4 regions of the Streptomyces sp. NPDC002851 genome follow, and region 1 is predicted to be linked to each of the others. Evidence: riboswitches for the same ligand, from Rfam matches in the RefSeq annotation. Region 1 holds a riboswitch; each other region holds the start of a gene.
What was found. A riboswitch is a leader RNA that binds a small molecule or an ion and turns the genes downstream of it on or off. The one in region 1 is predicted to bind cobalamin.
Positions count from the first base shown of each region.

Region 2: another riboswitch for cobalamin. It lies ahead of ACWD10_RS18120 (ABC transporter substrate-binding protein); the one in region 1 lies ahead of ACWD10_RS11710 (ABC transporter substrate-binding protein).
Region 3: another riboswitch for cobalamin. It lies ahead of ACWD10_RS16695 (CbtB domain-containing protein); the one in region 1 lies ahead of ACWD10_RS11710 (ABC transporter substrate-binding protein).
Region 4: another riboswitch for cobalamin. It lies ahead of metE (5-methyltetrahydropteroyltriglutamate--homocysteine S-methyltransferase); the one in region 1 lies ahead of ACWD10_RS11710 (ABC transporter substrate-binding protein).

Region 1 is NZ_JBSFUT010000008.1:188,906-192,631, reverse strand. Features, by position in the region: gene ACWD10_RS11720 (ABC transporter ATP-binding protein) at 1-65, opposite strand, end outside; gene ACWD10_RS11715 (FecCD family ABC transporter permease) at 62-1,078, opposite strand; gene ACWD10_RS11710 (ABC transporter substrate-binding protein) at 1,174-2,205, opposite strand; cobalamin riboswitch at 2,371-2,554, opposite strand; gene ACWD10_RS11705 (baeRF2 domain-containing protein) at 2,805-3,726, shown strand, end outside.
Region 2 is NZ_JBSFUT010000015.1:134,166-137,891, forward strand. Features, by position in the region: gene ACWD10_RS18115 (SpoIIE family protein phosphatase) at 1-1,125, shown strand, start outside; cobalamin riboswitch at 1,238-1,426, shown strand; gene ACWD10_RS18120 (ABC transporter substrate-binding protein) at 1,605-2,738, shown strand; gene ACWD10_RS18125 (FecCD family ABC transporter permease) at 2,722-3,726, shown strand, end outside.
Region 3 is NZ_JBSFUT010000014.1:21,913-25,638, reverse strand. Features, by position in the region: gene ACWD10_RS16710 (hypothetical protein) at 1-4, shown strand, start outside; gene ACWD10_RS16705 (class F sortase) at 16-684, shown strand; gene ACWD10_RS16700 (CbtA family protein) at 660-1,439, opposite strand; gene ACWD10_RS16695 (CbtB domain-containing protein) at 1,456-1,671, opposite strand; cobalamin riboswitch at 1,705-1,844, opposite strand; gene ACWD10_RS16690 (glycoside hydrolase family 6 protein) at 2,024-3,073, shown strand; gene ACWD10_RS16685 (galactose oxidase-like domain-containing protein) at 3,194-3,726, opposite strand, start outside.
Region 4 is NZ_JBSFUT010000009.1:34,679-38,404, forward strand. Features, by position in the region: gene ACWD10_RS12165 (PepSY-associated TM helix domain-containing protein) at 1-223, opposite strand, end outside; gene ACWD10_RS12170 (hypothetical protein) at 300-911, opposite strand; cobalamin riboswitch at 1,018-1,226, shown strand; gene metE (5-methyltetrahydropteroyltriglutamate--homocysteine S-methyltransferase) at 1,378-3,711, shown strand.

The DNA of each region.
Region 1 (3,726 bases):
ACGAGCTGCCCGTCTGCCGACCAGGACACGCGCTCGGCGCGCAGCCCCCGCGCATCACCGGTCACCGCACGCTCCTGCCGCGGTACAGCACGAGCACGAACGCGGGCACGCCGATCAAGGACGTCATCACTCCGACCGGTACTTCCTGAGGCTCCAGGACCGTGCGTGCCAGCGTGTCCACCCACACCAGGAACACGGCCCCGGCAAGCGCCGTGACCGGAAGCAGCCGGGTGTGGCCGGGCCCCACGAAGGCACGTGCCGCGTGCGGCAGGATCAGGCCGACGAAGCCGATCGCGCCCGCCGCGCTGACGAGCGCCGCGGTCAACAGGGCGGTCACACACAGCAGTACGAGCCGGGTGCGGATGACGTGGACGCCGAGCGCGGCGGCCGCCTCGGGCCCGAAGGCGAAGGCGTCGAGGGTGCGCCCGTACCCCAGACACACCGCCGAAGTCACCACGAGCACCGCGAGACAGAGCCACACCTCCGCCCAGCCGACCCCGCCGAGCGAACCGAGGAGCCAGAACAGCACGCCGCGTGTCGTCTCCGCGTCGGCGGACGTCAGTACGACGAGGGAGGTGAGCGCGGAGAACAGCTGCATCGCGGCGACCCCGCACAGGACGACCCGGTCCGTCGTGCCGCCCAGCGTGTGGCTGAGCAACAGAACGAGCGCGAACGAGCAGACGGCGCCGATGAAAGCGCCCCCGGAGACCGAGAGCGCGCCGCCGCCCACGCCGAGCACGACGACGAGGACGGCACCGGTCGACGCCCCGGAGGACACGCCGAGGACGAACGGATCCGCGAGCGGGTTGCGCAGCAGCGCCTGCAGCACGGTGCCGCACACCGCGAGGCCCGCCCCGCACACCGCGGCGAGCAGCGTGCGCGGCAGCCGCAGATTCCACACGATGCCGTCCCGGATCGGCGAGAGGTCCGAGGCGGTCAGACCGAGCCGCGCGCCGAACGCCGACCACGCGTCGCCGACGCGGATGTGCGCCGGGCCGATGGTGATGGCCACGGCGACGGACACGCACAGCACAGCGACGCCGACCGCCCAGTAGAGCCCGCTCCGGACCACACTCACGCGGTTCGCCGAGCCCACCGCACGCACTGCACGCACTGCACGCACTGCACGCACTGCACGCACCACACGCGCCGCACGTACTGCGCTCGCTACATTCACCGCGCTCGCTTCTCCGTACGCTCGGAGAGGCCGAACTCGCGCAGGGCGGCGGCCACTTTCTCCACGCCGTCGACGGTCCGGATGGTCGGATTCAGGTCCTGCCCGTTCAGCAGCACGTACCGCTTCTTGCGTACGGCCGTCATGTTCCTGGTGACCGGATCGGACTCCAGGAACTTGATCTTCTGGGCGGCGGACTCGGCCGACTGCGAGCGACGCGTCAGGTCGCCGATGACCAGGACGTCCGGATCGCGGTCCGCGACCGTCTCCCAGCTGATCTGTGGCCACTCCTCGTGCGTGTCGTCGAAGACGTTGCGCAGCCCGAGCTCCTTGGTGATGACGCCGGGCGCACCGCAACAGCCCGCCATGTAGGGCGACTGGGCGTTCGCGAACCAGTACAGGACACTGACGCCTCCGGCGCTCGCCCCCGAATCCACGGAGCCCCCCGAAGTAGCCTTGTGCACACGCGACTTGAGCCGCGAGATCAGCTTCTCGCCGCGCTCCTCCACGTCGAAGATCCGCGCCAGATCGCGTATCTCTCCGTACACGGTGTCCAGGGCGAACGGCGTGGTGCGCGTTCCGTCGCCGTCCCCGCCGTTGTCCTTGCCGGCGCAGTCGGTGGGGGAGAGGTACGTCGGCACACCGAGCTGCTCGAACCGCTCGCGGGGCGCCACACCGCCCTTGCCCAAGGTGTACGTGAACGAGGCGGCGGCGAAGTCCGGTTCGGTGTCCAGGACCTTCTCGAAGGACGGGTAGCGGTCGGCGAGCCGCGGCACCTTGGCGTTCGCCTTCGCCAGGCTCTTCAGGACCGGGTCGGTCCAGGTGGCCGTGCCCACCATCCGGTCGGCGAGACCCAGCGAGAGCATGATCTCCGCCGAGCCCTGGTCGAGGGCGACGGCACGTCGCGGAGTGTGCTCGATACGGACCTTGGTGCCGCAGTTGTCGAGCGTGACGGCCCGACCGGTGCCTTGCGCGGTGTCGGTTGTGGAGCCGGTGCCGCCGCATCCGGCAAGCAGCACGGCGGCCGCCAACAGGGGTACGGCACGGCGAACTTGACGAGAGAGACCTGCTGGACGTGCTGGACGTGCTGGACGAACTGCACGTGCTTGACCTGCTTGGCGTGCGAAAGGCACGGGGATTCCTCTGCGTCCAGGGCTCATACGCGGAGCCGGTCTACGGTCCACCCCGGCCCACTGGTCGGAGCCGGGGTGCCAGCAGGTCTTCGGACTCGGGGTCATCCGCGCGAAGCGCCTTCCCAAACCGGTGCACCGGCCCAGTGGCAGTGGCTCCGCCCGTCACCCTCACCGCTGCGCGTCAGTTCCGGACTCCCACCGGATTCCCTGACCCGTGCGCGTACAAGAACGCACAGAGGTTCGACTGGCGCTGGAAAGCTACCACGGCACTGGCCTGGCCCTCGTCACCGGGCGGTCCCACATGCACGCGGTGCGCGGCCGTGGGCGAGTGGGCGAGCACGATGGGTTGGTGTCAGTGACGGCGAGACCCACGCCCTCGCTGCAAGGGGAAGCGATCGGGTGCAGTCTGGAAGTGCACACGCACGCCGTCTGCGGGGGGCGTCATGATCGTAATCCTGGGAATGTGAGCACGGCGGCAACTCCGAGGAGGCAGCGCCATGCACCTCTCGCTCCTTCGACCGCTCGCTGACCGGCCGGGGCCCTGGGCATCGGTCTATGCCGATACGTCCCATGACACCAAGGACGCGGCCAAGCAGCAGAGCCTCACGGCGCATGCGACCGCCGCCAAGCTGTCCGAGCTCGGCGCGGACGACGCCACCTGCGGTGCCGTGGAGAAGGCCCTGGCTGTTGAGCGCACGGGAGAGCCGGCGACGCAGGCCGGCCGTGCGTTGTTCGCCACCGAGGGCGAGGTGGTCCTCGATGTCTCCCTTCCCGCGCCACCCGCGGTGCCGTCCACGTCATGGGGGTTCGTGCCCCGGCTGACGCCCTTGCTGGAAGCGGTCGGCGACGATCCGGTCTGCCTGGTCGTCACGGTGGACAAGACCGGCGCGGACTTCGCACTGCACAGCAGCCGAGGCGGCGAGGATGCCGGAACGGTTGCCGGTGTCGACTGGTCGATCCCTCGAACGGGCAGGAACGACCGGGCCGAGCGTCACGTCCAGTCCAAGGCGGAGGAAACCTGGGAGCACAACGCCCGTGAGATCGCCGAAGCGGCCCGTGAGGTGTTCGAGAAGAGCGGCGCCGCGGCGCTGCTCCTGGCCGGAGATTCGCGTGAGCGCCGGTCGGTGCACGAGAAACTCCCCGCGGCCCTTCGCGCCGTGACGTACGAGACGACGCACGGAGGGCGGGCGCCGGGAACGGACACCGCGGCGCTCGACCGGGATATCGCGCAGGTGCGGGCCGTCAGTGAGCGTGCGCATCTCGCGGAGGTGACGGGGCGCTTCCGTGCGCGGGCCGAGCCCGCGGGCGGTGAGACGCCGTACGCCGCGTCCGGCGTACCGGCTCTGGTCGAGGCGGCACGGGAGCACCAGATCGACACCCTGCTCGTCAGCCCGCACGGCGCGGATGCCGCACGGAATG
Region 2 (3,726 bases), on a different contig from region 1:
ACCGCCACCCGGTACCCCCGGTTCCGCGCGCTCGCGCTCAAGACGGCCTACCCGACCCCGGCCGTCCAGGCCCCCGACCCGGTCGGCCGGTCGATTCAGTACGACGACTCGCGCCTGGTCGCCAAGTGCATCCGCACCGGCCGCCCGGTCCTCGTCGCGCAGGTCGGGCCGAACGACATGAAGCGGATCGCGCGCGACGAGAACGCCGCGAAACTCCTGGCCGAGGCCGGGGTGCACTCGTTTCTCGCGGTGCCGCTGCGCGCCCGGGGCACGGTGCTCGGCGCGCTCACCCTGGCCCGCGCCCGCAACCCGCGCGGCTTCGACCACGACGACCTGCTGCTCGCCGGTGAACTGGCCTCCCGAGCGGCCATCTCCATCGACAACGCCCGCGGCTACCAGGAGCAGTCCCAGGCCGCGCTCGCCCTCCAGCGCCACCTGCTGCCCGTGCGCCCGCCGCGCCCGCCCGGCCTCGAGGTCGCCTACCGCTACCGGCCCGCCTCCACGGCCATCGAGGTCGGCGGCGACTGGTTCGACGTCATCCCGCTGCCCGGCCACAAGACCGCCCTCGTCGTGGGCGACGTCATGGGCAGCGGCCTGCACGCCGCGGCAACGATGGGCCAGTTGCGCACCGCGACCCGCACCCTGGCCGGGCTCGGCCTGGAGCCCACCGACGTCCTGACCCACCTGGACCGGATCACCGCCGACCTCGGCGAGACCATCGCCACCTGCGTCTACGCCGAGTACGACCCACACAGCCGCCGCTGCCGTCTCGCCACGGCGGGCCATCTGCCCCCCGTCCGCACCCACACCGGACCCGGCGGCGGCACGCCGAGCCTCCTCGACCTGCCCACCGGAGCACCCCTGGGCGTCGGCGGCGTCCCCTTCGAGGCCCGCGAGATCACCCTCGCCGCCGGCGACGAACTCGTCCTCTACACCGACGGTCTCGTAGAGTCCCGCGGCCAGGACATCGACACCCGCCTCCAGGCCCTGCCCCGCCTCCTCGACCGCCCCCGCGGCTCCCTGGAGGAAACCTGCGACCTCCTCCTCAACACCTTGCGCGACCACCAGGATCCGGACGATGTGGCCCTGCTGATCGCTCGTACGCATCCGTACAAGACGTATTGAGCACGACAAGACGTATTGAGCACGGCCGTACTTGGCGGTGCGGTCCAGGTCCACGTGCCTCGCTCACACCCCTCCGTGCGCCGGTGCACCGGCAGGCTCGTCTTCCCCGGGTAGGAACGGGTTGGCTACTGTGTGCCCGTCGAACCACGCGACGGGAGCCAGGAAGCCGGTGAGAATCCGGCACGGTCCCGCCACTGTGACCGGGGAGCGGACCCCGCATACGACCACGGCCGCGCGGCTGGAAGGTCGGGGCGAGCAGCGATCCGGGAGTCAGGACACTGACCTGTCGCGGACACCATCCACGGGGCGTGGACTCCAGGAGGCGTGCATGAGGTCTGCGGTGGCGACAGGCGCCGCGGCAGACCCGTTCGGGCGGCTAGGCGTGTGTGGCTGACGGCCCAGTGGGCCATGGCCGGTGCGTCGCGGTCCCGGCTGCCGGTCCCCTGGCGGATCGTGCTCCGGACCCGAGAGGACCCCGGATGCCTGAACGCACTGTGCCGAGCCCGGACGTCTCCCGCCGCAGACTGCTCGGTGGCGCGCTGACCGCGGTCGCCCTGCCCCTGCTCGGCACCGCCTGCGGGCGAGCCGGGACGGCGAGCCGCGGTGACGGTCTCACCGTCACCGATCTGACCGGCAAGAGCGTCGAACTGCCGCACCCGGCCCGTCGGGTGGTGACCATCCCGCTGCCGGCCGCGTCCATGGTGGTCGCCGTCAACGGCGGACCCGAGGTGCTGGTGGGGATGAACGCCGCCTCGCGCACCGCCGTCGCGGGCAGTTTCCTCGGCTCGGCCTACCCCGAGCTGCTCAAGGTCCCCACCGACGTGGCCGGTGCCGAGTTCGCGCCCAACGTGGAGAGCGTCCTGAACCTGAGCCCTGATGTCGTCATCCAGTGGGGCGACCGCGGCCCGGGCATCGTCGAACCGCTCCGCCAGGCCGGTCTGACCGTCGCCCGGCTCACCTACGGCACCCAGAAGGACCTGGAAGGCGCCATCGCGCTGTACGGCGCCCTGCTCGGCAAGCGGAAGCGGGCGGAGCGGATGGTCGCCGGGATGCGCGAGCGGATGAGGAAGCTGCGCTCCGAGCTTCGCACGCCCGGTGCCGGGGCCAGGTCCGCGCCGTCGGTGCTCTATCTGCGCGGGGCCACCGAGAGTCTGCAGGTCGGGGGCGGCGCCTCGTACAACCATTACGTCACCGAACTCGTCGGCGCCCGCAATCCCGCGGCCGGGATCGACAGCGAGCAGGCCGCCATCGACACCGAGCAGCTGCTGAAATGGGACCCCGACATCGTCCTCCTCGGCAACTTCGGTCCGGCGGCCCCGAAGGACCTCTACGGTGACCCGGCGTTGGCGAGTCTGCGCGCCGTGCGCGAGCGCCGCATCTACAAGGTGCCGCTGGGCGGTTACCGCTGGGACCCGCCCAGCCAGGAGTCGCCGCTCATGTGGCAGTGGCTCGCAGGGCTTGTGCACGGCACCGGCGCGCCGGGCCTGCGGGCCGAGGTGGTCCGCCAGTACGCGTTCCTCTACGGCGCCGAACCCACCGACGCCCAGCTGGACGGCATTCTGCGGACCAAGGCCAACTCCGGGTCCCGGGACTACGATGACTTCGGCCGCTGAGCGGGTCGGGCGCAGCGGCCCGGCGCGACCCGGCGGGCCGGGAACCACGCCGGTACGGGTCGGCTCGGCCCGTCGCCGCACCGCCCTCCTCGCCCTCCCGGCCGCTGTCGTGCTCGTGGCCGTCGCCGCCCTCGCCCTCGGCCGCTACACGGTCGGCTTCGACCAGGTCGTACGGATCCTCCTCGGCCAACTGCTGCCGCTGGAGCCGACGTGGACGCCGACCGAGGAAGCCACCGTGCTGCGCGTCCGGCTCCCCCGGGTGCTGCTTGCCATGCTGGTCGGCGCGGGCCTCGCCCTGTGCGGGGCGACGTTGCAGGCCGTCTTCGGCAATCCGATCGTCAGCCCGCAGATTCTCGGCGTCTCCTCCGGCGCGTCCTTCGGCGGGGCCCTCGCCCTCGTCCTCGGCCTTGGCTCGGCCGCGCTGGTGCTCGGCTCGTTCGGGTTCGGGCTGCTCGCGCTCGTCGCGGTCTTCGCGACCAGCCGGGTGCGCGGCCCGGCGCCACCCCTGACGATCGTGCTGTCCGGGATCGTCGTCGGGGCGTTCTTCGCGGCGCTGGTCTCGCTCCTTACGTATCTCGCCGACCCCTACGGCGAGTTGCAGTCCCTGGTCTTCTGGTTGCTCGGCAGCCTCGCCACCGCCACGTACGGCAAGGCCGCCGTGGCCGCGGTGCCGGTGCTCCTCGGCGGTGCGGTGATCTGCTCCCAGCGCTGGCGGATCAACGTGCTGTCCCTTGGCGATGAGGACGCCACGGCCCTGGGCCTTCGACCCGGGCGGCTGCGCTGGCTCCTGCTGACCACGGTGGCCGCGATCGTGGCCGGGGCGGTCGCGGTGAGCGGGGTCATCGGCTGGGTGGGGCTTGTGGTGCCGCATCTGGCCCGGCTGTGGGTCGGGCCCGACCACCGGGTGCTTATCCCGGTCAGCGCCGGTGTGGGGGCGGTGTACCTCACCGCGATCGACACCGTCACCCGCAACCTGAGCGTCGCCGAG
Region 3 (3,726 bases), on a different contig from region 1:
GTAGGACGGCGAGGCATGGCGGCCGGTGCGGAAGGCGGAGCAGGGGCGGGGCGGTTCTGCACCGGCGTGGTCTGGGCCCTCCTGCTCGTCGGGTTCTGGCTGTGGGGCGGGGAGGCGGCCGAGGTGCCCGGCGGCGCCGCGGGCCCCACCACCGGCGACGTCGCCGCCGTCGGCAGACCCGCCCGGCTCGAACTGCCGCCCACGCAGCAGGCGTTGTCCGCCGCGCCGCCCCAGCACCTCGACATCCCGTCGATCCGGGTGAGCGCACCCGTGGTGCGGCGCGGCCTCGACGCCGACGGGGCCGTGGCGCCACCCGGCTACGACAAGCCCGGCGTCGTCGGCTGGTACGAGGGCGGTACCGCACCCGGCGCCGAGGGCACCGCCCTGTTCGTCGGGCACGTCGACACCGACACCAGGCCCGCCGTCTTCTACCACCTGAGCACCCTGCGCCCCGGCGCCAAGGCCAGGGTGACACGGGCCGACGGGACCGTCGCCGAGTTCACGGTCGAGGGCGTACGGGTCTTCGGGCGGAACGAGTTCGACGCCCGGCAGGCGTACGGGGAGCGCCAACCGGGCCGCGCCGAGCTGCGGTTGATCACCTGCGGGGGCACGTTCGACCGGGTCACCCGCAGTTACTCGTCGAATGTCGTCGTCTCCGCCTACCTGACCGGCACGGCGCCCTGAGCGTCCGGCACGCCTCCCTCCCCGGCCGGAACCGCCGCACGGGCCGCCGCCGCGCGCAGCCCCAGCGCGCCGAAGACCGCCGCGAACACCGCCCACAGCAGGACGTGCGAGGCGAGCGAGAGCATGCGGAAGTCCCAGAGCAGGGTGGCCCCTACGGGTACCGGGTCCGGGTTGCCCGGCAGCGCGAACAGGGCCACGAGTACCGCGACCGTGGTGGCCGCCACCGCGAGGTGCCGCACCGGGACGCTGCGCGCCGCGAGCCGGACGTACACCTGCCGGACCAGGAACATGCCGAGCACGCCGATGACGACGGCGGCCAGCCACAGCTCCTGCCGGTTGGTGACCGTGCCCGAGTCGCCGACGCCCGGCGGGTTGGCCGGATAGCGCAGGCCCGGCAGGAGCGACACCGCGAGGAACGCCGCGGCCGAGAAGGCCAGGGCGCGCGACCACGGGGACGCGTCCGGGGTGCGGCGGTGCACCAGGGCGTACGCGATGGCGAAGAGCACGCCGATGGCGAGCCCCGCGACGATCGCCGTCACGACCAGGCCGAAGTGCTGTTGGGAACGGGAGAAGAGCTCTTCGTGATGCTGGGCCGCGGGCGCCGCGTCATGGGCGTGCGAGCGCGCCTCCTCGAGGCGGATCGCACGGTCCATCAGCGGCTCGGCGAGCAGCAGCGAGAACAGGCCCGTTACCAGGCCCGCCGCGCCGCCCGCCGCCAACCCGCGCCCGAGCAGGGGGAGTACGGGGGAGTTCATGCTGGGAGCGCCCCGATCAGTGGCAGGGGGCGCCGAAGAGGTGCCGTCCGTCGTGCGAGAACTCGTGCAGATAGTCGCCGGTCGCGGCGATCGCGGTGCCGTTGTCGATGAAGACCGCGTACAGCGCCACCAGGGCGATGATCGCGGCGGCCGAAGCGAGCAGCCAGTCGCGGGTGCGGGTCGTCGCGGCCGATACCGCGGCGGTGTCGGGGGTCTGCGCGTGCAGGGACATATCGATGAGCCTCCTTCTGGGGTTTCCACGCCCCATGGCAGGAGGACGACGGCTCAAGTTCCTGGCTCCCGTACGCGCCCGTCGAGTTGGCGGGTCATCGCGCGCGGTCACAGTGGCGGGACCGTCCCGGATTCGCACCGGGTTCCTTGTCTGCCGTCGCCTCGCTGTATGGACTTGTCGTCCGGGAGAGTCCCAGCAGGCAGCGACGCCTGTCAACCGCGCGTGGACGGCGCGGGGGCGGCGCGCGGACTGCACGGGGCGGCGCACGCCGTGCCCCGCGCCCAGGGCCCCCTCGTGCGTGCGGGCCCCTGTGCCACGATGGGGAGCCGGACAGTGCACCAAGGGGGAGTGGATGTACGGCAAGCACGACCGCCGTGGGCACGGGCCCGCGGTACGGGCGGGTAAGGCCGCGGCGGCTGCCGTGGGGGCGGCGGCGCTGCTGCTCGCGGGCTGTTCCTCGTCGGGCGACCCGGAGCCGGGCCAGGACCGCACGACCAGCGGTCCCGTGGGACAGCGGCCCAAGGCCACCGACCCGTACTGGGTCAACCCGGACGGCAACGCGGCCCGGCAGGTCGCCGCGTACGAGAAGGACGGCAAGCGCGAGGACGCCGCGCTGATCAAGAAGATCGCGGAGCAGCCGGTCGCGGAGTGGATCGGCACCGAGAACCCCGAGCAGGAGGCGCGCGGCTTCACCCAGGCTGCCGAAAAGGCCGACCGGGACGCGTTGTTGGTGCTCTACAACATCCCGCACCGCGACTGCGGGCAGTTCTCCAAGGGCGGCGCCCCGGACGGCGACAGCTACCGGGGCTTCGTCGACGGCGTCGCCAAGGGCATCGGGGATCGGCACGCCACCGTGATCCTGGAGCCGGACTCGCTCCTTCACCTGGTGCAGCAGTGCACCCCGAAGGAGTTCCACGAGGAGCGGTACGCGCTGCTCACCGAGGCCGTGACGAAGCTGAAGGCGCTGAAGAACACCAAGGTCTATCTGGACGGCGGGAATCCGGGCACCGGCTCGCCCGACGCGTACTACGAGCCGCTGAAGCGCGCGGGCATCGACAAGGCCGACGGCTTCGCGGTGAACGTATCGAACTTCTTCACCACCGAAGAGGCCACCGCCTTCGGCAAGGAGCTCTCACCGAAGGTCGGCAACAAGCCGTTCGTGATCGACACCAGCCGCAACGGCAACGGCCCGTACACCGGCGGCGACGAGGCCGAGCGCTGGTGCAACCCGCCCGGGCGTGCGCTCGGTGAGGAGCCGACCACAAAGACCGGTGACGAGCTCGTCGACGCGTATCTGTGGATCAAGCGGCCCGGCGAGTCGGACGGCGAGTGCAAGGGCGGCCCGAAGGCCGGTGAGTGGTGGCCGGAGTACGCCCTGAAGCTGGCGAAGGCCGGTCGGTAGTCCGTACGTAGGTGAGGGCACCTCCCGGATCGGGGGCGCCCTCACTCGGTTACCGAAAACGTCCTCTACATAAGCTCGCGTACCGAAAACGTCCCCTACATAAGTAAGGGCTGCCAGGGGCTACTTGGGGATCTCCACCCACTGCGCCTTGCTCGGCCGCCCCTTGTCGTCCGTGACGAACAGCATGTACCAGCCGGGCTGCACCAGGTTCTTGTTGCGGGGCACCGTCACGGTCACCGAGTCCCCGGACCGCTTCAGGCCGAGCGCGATGGACCGCTGGTCGATGTCCGTGACGTGGGTGCTGGCGCTGGGCCGGATCAGGCGGGCGTTCTTGATGGACGAGGCGTTCCGGGTCTTGAAGGTGCCCGAGCCGCCGAGCTCGATCGTCTCCGGGCCGTCCTGCAGCGTCGGCCCGGTGCCCTGGTACAGGTAGGGCGGGGTGTAGATCTCGATGCGCTGCTCGAACGTGCCGGGCTTGGTGTTGGCCGCGTCCGCGAACAGCGAGTCGGAGCCGAAGACCACGACCCGGCCGTCCGGCAGGAGCAGCGAACCCGAGTGGTAGTTGCGGCCCACCAACGGGTCGGCGACGCGCCGCAGTTCATTGCTCTTGGCGTCGTACATCCGGGCTTCGAGGATGTTGGAGTCGCTGCGGC
Region 4 (3,726 bases), on a different contig from region 1:
CGGCCTGGAACGAGAGCGCGTACAGCATCCCGCTCACGGCGGCGACGAGCAGGAACGGGGCGATGAGCACCCCGGCGTAGAAGTGGAGGCGGAGGAGCAGCGGGCGGAGCGCGGCCCAGGCGCCCGGACGGCGCTCGCCGCCGTCGCCCTGCCCCTTCGTATCTGGTGTATCTGGTGGATTTTCTTCGGCGATGTCCGGCTCGTGCCGGTTGTCAATGGCCATGACGTCCTTCGGAGTTCGGTGCGTGGGCAGGTGACAGCGCACCCACCGCGGCGCCGGAGCGCGAAGGAAGCCGAGGTCAGGCGGCGGCGGGTGCGTAACGCGGGAGACGCGCCGTCACCGGCGGCCCGCGCCGGGACACCACGTGCGCGAGTACGGCGGTACGCGGCCGGGCCGGGCCGTACCAGGACCACGGCCGCCGTCCGGGGCCGGGCGGCTCCGGAAGCCGTACCGCCGCGCCGAGCAGCCGCAACGGAGTGAAGGTCAGCGCTTCGAGCGTGCGCAGGAGCTGGAAGAGTGCCGCCTCGCCACGGGCCAGCCACAGGGCGCACAGGAGCGCGGACAGGAGGTGCGCGGCGAGCATCCCGGCCGAGCCGTGCCCCTGGGTGTGCGCCATGGCGGCGTGGTCCTGGCCGTGCCCCATGGCGGCGGCATGCTCCTGTGCCCCGGCGAAGGCCAAATGCAGTGCCCCCTGCACCGCGAGCAGCCCGGCCCCGATGGCCACCGGACCGCGACGCCGCCGGGCCCCCACCCAGGCCAGAACACCCGTAACGCCCAAAGCGCTCAATAGGCCACCAAGAGGGACCTGATGTCCAGACGTGTACGAATGCCCCGCGGTGCCCAGAGTGACGCACACCGCGGCGAACAGCGCGGCCCGGAAGGCGCGCAGAGTGGAACGGGCGTGCGTCATGGCCGCACATGCTGCCATGGCCCCCGGCGCCCGCTGCCCCCGGGAAGCGGAAATCACACCTCCGCCCCCGCCCGTAGCACCGAACGTCTAGGCTGGCCCACGCAGCTGGTTCGCCCCGCCCGCCAGGCGGTGGCGTCGTAAGAGGGAACCCGGTGGGAATCCGGGACTGCCCCGCAGCGGTGAGCGGGAACGACCGCCGTCACACGCACTGGACGTACGACATCCACGTCCGGGAAGCGACGGCCAGTAGGAGCCCCTGGTACGGGTGAAAGAGCCCGGGCCGAGGAGCACGCCCGCGAGTCCGAAGACCTGCCACTGCCCGCGGACCCGCACGGGCCGCGGTCGCACCGGGACCTCGTGGGCGGGTCGGCGGCGGCAGGGCGACGGCACCAGTGCGTGCGCCGCCCCTCCTTCGTCGTACGTGCTCGGCCGCGCGGCCCGCCGAGAACTCGCGAAGGAGAGTTCCGTGACCGCCGATCACCCCGACACCACCCTCTGCCGTACCGCCGCAACCCTGCACGGCTACCCCCGCCAAGGCCCCCACCGCGAGCTGAAGAAGGCGATCGAGCGCTACTGGGCCGGGCGCACCGACGCCGCCCAACTGCACCGCGCCGCCGCCGAGTTGCGCGCCGCCCGGCGCCGCGAACTCCGTGACGCCGGGATCGAGGAGATCCCCACCGGCGACTTCTCGCTCTACGACCACGTCCTCGACACCGCCCAGATGGTCGGCGCGATCCCGCCCCGGCACCGCGCCGCCGTACCCGCGGGCGAGCAGTGGACGGGCGGCTCAGCGGCCCACGACCTCGCGCTCTACTTCGCCATGGCGCGCGGCACCGCCACCGCCGCGCCCCTGGAGATGACCAAGTGGTTCGACACCAACTACCACTACCTCGTACCGGAGTTGGGGCCCGGCACCGTCTTCACCGCCGACTCCCGCAAGCAGCTCACCGAGTACACCGAGGCCCGTGACGAGGGCTTCGCCGCCCGGCCCGTGCTGCTCGGGCCGATCAGCTTCCTGCTGCTCGCCAAGCCCGCGCCGGGCGCTCCCGACGGCTTCGACCCGCTCACGCTGCTCGACCGGCTGCTCCCGGTGTACGCCTCCGTCCTCGCGGATCTGCGGGCCGCGGGCGCCGCCTGGGTACAGCTCGACGAGCCCGCCCTGGTCCAGGACCGGCCGGGCGCCGTGCTGAGCGCCACCGCCCGCGCCTACCGCGACCTGGGCGCCCTCACGGACCGCCCCCGACTCCTCGTCGCCTCCTACTTCGACGTACTCGGGGACGCCCTGCCCGTACTCGCGGACGCTCCCATCGACGGCCTCGCCCTCGACTTCACCGGCGCCGCCGCGGGCAACCTCGACGCGCTCGCCGCCATCGGCGGGCTCCCCGGCAAGCGCCTGATCGCCGGGGTCGTCGACGGACGCAACGTCTGGGCCGCCGACCTGGAACGGGCCCTCGCCACCCTCGGCACCCTGCTCGGCCTGGCGGACCAGGTCGACGTCGCCCCGTCGTGCTCGCTGCTCCACGTGCCGCTCGACACCGCCATGGAACGCGGCCTCGACCCGCAGATCCTGCGCTGGCTCTCCTTCGCCCGCCAGAAGACCCGCGAAGTCTCCCTGCTCACCCGCGCGTTGCGGCACGGCCGGGACACCGTCGCCGCCGCGCTCGCCGCCCGCCGCGCCGACCTGGCGACCCGCGCCGGATCCGCGCTCACCCACGACCCGGCGGTACGCGCCCGCTGCGCCGCCGTCACCGCGGACCAGACCCGCCGCGCGGCCGCGTACGAGGAACGAACCGCCGCCCAGCGCGCCCGCCTGAACCTGCCGCCGCTGCCCACCACGACCATCGGCTCCTTCCCGCAGACCCCCGAACTGCGCTCCGCCCGCGCCGAGTTGCGCACGGGCAGGCTCACCGACTCGGCGTACGAAGAACGCATCGCCGCCGAGATCCGCGAGGTCGTCGCCTTCCAGGAGAAGGCCGGGCTCGATGTCCTCGTGCACGGCGAGCCCGAACGCAACGACATGGTCCAGTACTTCGCCGAACAGCTCACCGGATACCTCGCCACCCGGCACGGCTGGGTCCAGTCGTACGGCACCCGCTACGTCCGCCCGCCGATCCTCGCGGGCGACGTGTCGCGGCCCGCGCCGATGACGCTGCGCTGGACGACGTACGCCCAATCGCTCACCGACCGCCCGGTCAAGGGCATGCTCACCGGCCCGGTGACGATGCTCGCCTGGTCCTTCGTACGCGACGACCAGCCGCTCGCCGAGACCGCGCGGCAGGTCGCGCTCGCCCTGCGCGACGAGGTCGCCGACCTGGAGGCGGCCGGTACCGCCGTCATCCAGGTCGACGAACCGGCCCTGCGCGAGACCCTGCCGCTGCGCCGCGCCGGACACGCGGCCTATCTGGAGTGGGCGACGGAGTCCTTCCGCCTGGCCACCTCCGGGGTGCGCGCGGACACCCAGATCCATACGCACATGTGCTACGCGGAGTTCGGCGAGATCCTGCCCGCCATCGAGGCCCTGGACGCGGACGTGATCAGCCTGGAGGCGGCCCGCTCCCACCTGGAGATCGCCGCCGAACTCACCGGCTACCCACGGCAGGTGGGCCCCGGCGTCTACGACATCCACGCCCCCGCCGTCCCCACGGAACGCCACCTCACCGACCTCATCGACCGCGCCCTGCACACCGTCCCGGCCGACCGCCTCTGGATCAACCCGGACTGCGGCCTGAAGACCAGGACACCGGACGAGGTGCGCCCGGCGCTTGAGCGGATGGTCGAGGCGGCGAAGCGGCTGCGCTAGTCGCCCGGGGGTTCC